2 regions of the Leptolyngbya sp. O-77 genome follow, and region 2 is predicted to be linked to the other one. Evidence: predicted binding sites of a transcription regulator. Region 2 holds the regulator's gene; the other holds the start of a gene.

Region 1 (3,415 bases), 2.7 Mb from region 2:
AGACACGATGTTTAAGCCAGCAACGGCGATCGAGCCAAACATAATCAGCGTTGCACCGCCCAGCACAGGCTGAGGAATGGCCTGGAACACGCCCCCGACGATAGGCAGCAGACCCAGGATAGCGAAGATACCAGCGACAAAGAAGCCCACATAGCGGCTGCCTACACCCGTCATTTGAATCACGCCGTTGTTTTGGCTGAAGGTGGTGTTGGGGAAGGTATTTAGCACAGCGGCGATCGCCGAATTGACCCCATCTCCCAAAACGCCGCCCTTGATCCGGCGAACATAGAGCGGTCCCTTCACGGGTTCGCCAGATACGGCCGAAGTCGCAGTCAAGTCGCCCACGGTTTCAATTGCCGTCAAAACGTACAGCAAAATAAAGGGGAGGAACGTCCCCAAGTCGAAGCGCATCCCATAGCGGAACGGAATGGGCAGGCTGAAGAATGACAGATTGCTCAGGGCGCTGAAATTGACCAGACCTATGAAAGCAGCGATGATGTAGCCCACCAGCAAACCAATGGCGATCGCCCCCATGCGTAGGAACCGATTCCCAGAGACGGTGAGAATCACAACAATCGCCATCACCAGCCCACCCAGCGCCAGATTCTGCCAGCTTCCAAAACTACCATCCGCCGCCCTCTGGGCCGCCGCACCGCCTGCCAGACTGATAATTCCAGTTCGGATCAGCCCCAAACCGATAATCATCACCACCGTACCCGAAACCACTGGCGTAATGATTTTGCTGAGCAGATGCAGAAAGCGGCTCAGAATAATTTCTACCGCAGAGCCAAAAAAGCATACGCCAAAGATCAGCGCCAGCGCTTGCTCCGGGGTGCTTCCGCCCTGAATTGCGCCTGTGCCTGCGCCGATGATAGGGCCTAAGAAGGCAAAGCTCGTTCCCTGCAAGCTGAGCAAGCCAGAGCCGACTGGGCCAATCTTGCGGCACTGGATAAAGGTGCAAAGCCCAGACGCAAAGAGCGACATGCTGACCAAATAGCTCGTATTGACGGGATCTAACCCTAATGCGCCTGCAATAATTAACGGCGGTGTGATGATTCCTACAAACGATGCCAGCACATGCTGAAGCGCCACGAACAGAGACTCACCTACTGGAGGCTTGTCGTTTAGCCCATAGAGTAGTTCTGATTTAATAATCGGTTCGCTCGGTGCGGAGGTTTCCTCCAGCGTTAAATCATGATCTGCTTGTGCCATTCCCCTTCCATATCTCCTGAAATAAAAGCTAGAACAGAAATTTTATAAAACGAGGGTTGCATCAAAGGTTCGCAACCAATCAGAATTTTATTTGTGTCAAAAGATACGAAATTAATCTGTAAATCACCTGAGACAGATCTGAGACAGAGGTAGATAAACGCATCAAGAAACCCGCCTTTGAAAGGCAGTACAGAACCTTAAAAAATGGGGGCAATCAGACCTTTGTTCAACAAAGCTGCGGTCAGGACTGTTCCCCAAGACCTGGATACAGAATCTTGCACTGCTTATCCTGTCACCTCTTAAAAAGCACCATTCGAGCAAAGGTTTGCCAAGGATACTCACCGTGAGGCAGCAGGAAGATTGCATACAAAATACTGTATACAGCCCACGGCTACAACTGTAATCGAGCGATCGCCCGGATGCTGTAGCTTCAGATACGACAGCCTGCCTCGTTCTCATAAAGCCACGGTTGGCCGCTCATGAGGGACTGTTGGGAGATTAAACCTTGCCCGAAGTTGGGTCTCTCGCAATACAGGGTATCTCGCAATACAAAAGATCGCTAAAACCTGCGGCTACGATACTGAGCTTGATGGCGCAAGCTCACAGATGTTTGGGAGGCGTGATGCAGAGTGTTTTGGGCAGTCTAATCCGTCGATTGTGGGGAGGGTATTGGATTCGGAGTGTATTTGCGATCGGACTGGTGCTGTGGTTCGGGCTGGGTGGGGCGATCGCCGCCTATGCTGACAAAGCGCCCCAGGTACTCGTGTTTGACACGGAGCCAGAGGCAGTTAGCGTGATGTCGGTCTACGAAACCACACCTGACACCCAGCTCAATGCCGTTTCTACCGTACTCAAGTCCAGTAAGGCATTCTTCAAGGGTGCAGAAGGTTTTAAGGGGCTATCGGTGTTGCAGAGCGAAGACGGCTCTCGCGTGGTTGCCCTCACTCAGTGGACGGATGCCGCTAGCTATGAAGCATTTATGGCCCAGCCCGTTGAAGACTACACCAAGTATCAGAAGGAGTATCAGAAAGAGTCTTCCAAAGGCGGTCAACCCCCGATGACGGTAACGCCCGCCAAAACAGAAGTATTTGAACTCGCGGATATGCAGATTCCCAGCGGCATGGTGCCTGTGATCCGCGGACAGGGGGCGCTAGTGCAACTGGGCGAGGTCTCGGTAGCAGAAACAGAGGACTTGCCAGAGGTGTTGTCTGAGGTAGAGCAAGCGCTGCCAGCCGTCACCAAAATGTATCCTGCCCCACGCTCAGTCATGCTGCTGAAGTCTGTCGATAATTCGGAAGCCTTGCTAATGGCCTATTGGGGCTATGCGGAGGAGTTTCAAGACCTGGCCCAGGTTCCAGCGGTGGATGTGCTGTCTGGACTGGGTGCGGTTGAAGCGGAAGATGGTGAGGAAGCAGGGGCGATCGCCCTTCCAGTCCCTCTCAAAGTCGATCAACACCTCTATAAAGTAGTGAACGTAATCGCGCCCAAGCCGCCCAAGCAGTACAGCAAGAAGTCTTATTAACCACAGAAAAAACCTGTCTGTTAAACAAGCCCGTCCTGTAAGTCCGTGCTGAAAAATTTTGTGATTAGGATTCGGGCTTGGACGAGAGCGCTGAGGGGGTGACTGTGGAATGGGCGATCGCCGGATTCATAGCCTCAAAAATCCACAAAATTCCCACACACAGCAGCGAGCTTGCCCCAACCACCAGCCAAAACACATGAGCCACCGAAGCTGATTGATCCATTGCCCAGCCGCCTATCACTGGCCCAATAAAATAGCCAATCGTCCAGCACTGAGAGCTAACGGCCATATAGGCCCCACGCAGCGTATCGGGAGCCAGATCAGACACAATCGCCGAAAAGAAAGGCTTATAAGCCACCGAACCAATTGACAATAGACACAGCGCCACCACACCCCAGATAAACTGACCCTCCTCAAAGGAACCCGTTGCCCACAGCAGCGAAAACCCTGCCCCCCAGAGCAACATCGCCGCCATTAGCACTCGCACTCTGGGATAGGGCGTAAGTAATTGCGCCAGCGGCAGTTGCAACACCGCCCCCACGCCAATATAGCACCAGGTAAACAGGCTGGCCGTACTCGACACCGACACCCCTGGTGTGGGGTCAGCCCCTGCCACAAAGTTCGTAAAGTACAGCGGAATAGTGCTGGTGACCAGCGCCACATAGGTTGTAAAAAACACAT
Region 2 (3,415 bases):
TACGCCGCCGCCATCCAGCTTGCCCCCCAGGTGCCCACCCCCTATTACTATCGGGGGCTGGCCCGTGCCAGCAACCCCGCTGGGGCGATCGCCGATTTGCAGCAAGCCCTCGAACTCTTCGCTGAGCAAGGCAACGAAACCAACGCCCGCAAGGTCTTTAGTCACCTCCAGCGACTCACCAAAACCCGCAATGGCACGCCGCCGATCTTTGACCCCGATGCAGTGCCCGATGCTGCGCCTGTTCCGGTGGCGATCGCCTTTGAGGAAAACTAGAGCTGGTTTAGTAGCTTTGCACCCTGCGCCCCAAAAAATCCAACGCTCAAAAACACTCGAAAACACTCAAAGCAGACCCACATTCCTACATCCCCATAATCTCGTAGCCCGCATCGACGTACAGCACTTGCCCGGTGATGCCCGTAGACAGATCGCTGCACAGGAATGCGGCCGTGTTGCCCACCTCGGTCTGGGTGACGGTGCGGCGCAGGGGCGCGACTTCTTCGACATGGTGAATCATGTCCAAAATGCCACCAACGGCAGAGGAGGCCAGCGTCCGAATCGGCCCGGCTGAGATGGCGTTCACCCGGATGTTTTGCGGGCCCAGTTCTGCTGCCAAGTATTTCACGTTCATCTCTAGCGCGGCCTTGGCAATGCCCATGACGTTATAATTGGGCACAACGCGCACGCCGCCCAGATAGGTCAGCGTCACCACTGCGCCGCCCTCAGTCATCAGCGGCTTGGCAGCGCGGCAAAGCTGCACCAGCGAGTAGGCGCTCACGTCCAGCGCCAGGTTAAAGCCCTCGCGGGAAACATTGCTGAAGTCGCCGCTGAGATCGTCGCGATTGGCGAAGGCGAGGCAGTGAATCAGCACATCCAGCCGCCCCCACTTTTCGCGCACAGTGGCAAATGCCGCCTCGACTTGCTCATCATTTTGCACATCGCAGGGCACAAACAGGCTGGGCTGGAGCGGCTCAACCAATTCCGCCACTTTCTTCTCTAGCTTGCCTTTGTCGTCGGGCAGGTAGGTGATGCCCAGGTTTGCCCCGGCTTTGTGGAGCTGTTGGGCGATGCCCCAGGCAATTGAGCGATTGTTGGCAATGCCTGTGACGAGCGCATTTTTTCCGGTGAGGTCAAGCATGGGTAACGGCATCCAAATTTCGAGGGCAATTCACAAAATACTCAAAAACGGGGCAGGACGGATAGGGGAGGGTGGGGTAAAGCGAGGGAAGAGAAGATGGCAAGAGATGAGGGCGAGACGGGAAAATTTTTTCCTAAATTGTATCTGTCAGATACAATTGCGATATGCTGTCTGGAACGCAGGATTGAGGGCGATCGCCCAGTTTCCAGAATAGAGTCTGGGTTCTCTCAGCCGGGTCTACCGATAGAGCAAACGCAGAAATTGGTATCGAAACGATCATTCTTCCTATGGAAGCGTGTTTTTAGATACAAAAAGCGGCCCCAAACTTAGTTTAAGTGTTCTAAGACTGCGTTTATCCTGGTTTTTCGCCTCTTGGGCAAAATCTGGGTTTTGCTTTCATCTTTTGTTCCAGTCATGTCTCGGTCATATTTCGGTCATATTCGCTCCCTGAGGGCGCTGGGAATCGGACGGTATGGTTGCCTCACATGAAAAGCCTTTAGCAGATGTGTTTCGCCAATTGAGCGGCAGCGCGTTTCCGCCGATGGTAGAAACCTTTGACCGGGGAAAGACGATTTTCTTTCCGGGCGATCCGGCTGAGCGGGTTTATTTCTTGCTCAAGGGCGCAGTAAAGCTGTCGCGAGTCTATGAGGCAGGCGAAGAAATCACCGTGGCGCTGCTAAGAGAGAATAGCGTGTTTGGCGTACTGTCGCTGATTACGGGGCAAAAGGCAGACCGATTTTATCATTCTGTCGCGTTTACGCCAGTGGAGCTACTGTCAGTGCCGATTGAGCAGGTCGAAAAGGCGCTAAAGGAAAATCCCGACCTGTCGATGCTGATGCTGAAGGGGCTGTCGTCTCGGATTTTGCAAACCGAAATGATGATTGAAACGTTGGCCCACCGAGACATGGGGTCACGTTTAGTCAGCTTTTTGCTAATTTTGTGCCGCGATTTTGGGGTTCCTACGTCCGAGGGCATCACGATCGACCTGAAGCTGTCTCACCAGGCGATCGCCGAAGCAATTGGCTCGACCCGCGTAACGGTAACGCGCCTGCTGGGTGACCTGCGCCAGGATCGAATGATCTCTATTCACAAGAAGAAGATCACGGTTTATAACCCAGTGGCGCTGAGTCAGCAGTTTACTTAGAGATTTTACTTAGAGATTTGGATAGCGGTCAGGGTTGAGAGAGCGTACCTAGCGTTAGGACGCTTATGAAAACAGGACTCAGGTCGATGGCTCGCCTAATGCGGCAAAAGTCCTGGCGGGGGCCGACCTGTGGAGGCGTTTTGCGGGGGCCAACCTGTGGAGGCGTTTTGCGGTGTTGCGGTGTGCAGGCGACTGTGAGCTACGCCTTTCAACGGCACAATTGCAGTATGGTGTAGCTGAGTGTGAGTTTTATCGGCGATGACCACCGGGCTGGTCTTGATTGCGGCAATTTTGGTGCTGGGGGCTGTGGTGGCCACGGTGGGCGATCGCCTTGGGATGAAGGTGGGCAAGGCTCGCCTCAGTCTGTTTGGCCTGCGTCCCCGTCAAACTGCCACGCTGATCACCGTGATGACGGGGATTCTCATCTCGGCGATGACCTTTGGCATTTTGTTTGCGGTCGATGACCAACTGCGAACGGGTGTGTTTGAGCTAGAAGATGTGCAGCAGGAGCGAGACGCAGCGCTGGCAGAACTAAACCAAGCGCAGCAGCAAACCGCCGAAGTGCAGCGACAGCGCGATCGCGCCGAACGAGAGCAGCAGTCTGCCCAGCGCCGCCTGCGCCGCACCAACGAGTCTCTACAAACGGCGATCGCCCAGGAAACCCGCACCCGCGAGGAATTGCAAAGCACCCAGTCGCAGTTGAGCCAAGTCGCTGCCAACTATCAGCAGGCACAGACATTGCTCACGGACGTATCCCAGCAGGCCACCCAGCTTCGTGCTGAAATTCAGCAACTCCAGGCCGATCGCCAGCGGCAGATTGCCCAGCGCGACCGAGACGTAGCCGAGCGCGATCGCCAGATTGCCGAACGCACCGCCCAAATCCGCGAAAAAGAATTGCAACTCGATGATCTCGAAGCCCAGCGCAGCGCTCTGCTGGCAGAAGTGCAAACCCTGGAGCGCGAATTTCAAGGGCTGCGCCAGGGCAGTGTGGCGGTGCTGAGAAACCAGCCCATGGCCTCCGGCGTGGTGCGTGTCATTACCCCAGAGGCTGCCCCCAGCGCGGTCAATCGCCTCCTGCTAGAGGCTAACCGTTTTGCCAGCCAGCGCATCCAACCGGGCACGGTGAATGTAGACAA

What was found. The regulator NtcA, encoded in region 2, controls nitrogen genes in cyanobacteria. The targets are predictions, from matches to a motif close to TTTGTANNNNNNNNTACAAA.
Region 1: the regulator NtcA is predicted to act here: its motif matches at 1,303-1,322, upstream of O77CONTIG1_RS16345 (uracil-xanthine permease family protein).

The regions. Positions count from the first base shown of each region.
Region 1 covers NZ_AP017367.1:3,857,846-3,861,260, reverse strand. Annotated here, with positions in the region: gene O77CONTIG1_RS16345 (uracil-xanthine permease family protein) at 1-1,212, opposite strand, end outside; gene O77CONTIG1_RS16340 (antibiotic biosynthesis monooxygenase) at 1,835-2,734, shown strand; gene O77CONTIG1_RS16335 (MFS transporter) at 2,799-3,415, opposite strand, start outside.
Region 2 covers NZ_AP017367.1:1,182,998-1,186,412, reverse strand. Annotated here, with positions in the region: gene O77CONTIG1_RS05065 (tetratricopeptide repeat protein) at 1-273, shown strand, start outside; gene fabI (enoyl-ACP reductase FabI) at 359-1,135, opposite strand; gene ntcA (global nitrogen regulator NtcA) at 1,608-2,279, shown strand; gene O77CONTIG1_RS05045 (DUF3084 domain-containing protein) at 2,538-3,415, shown strand, end outside.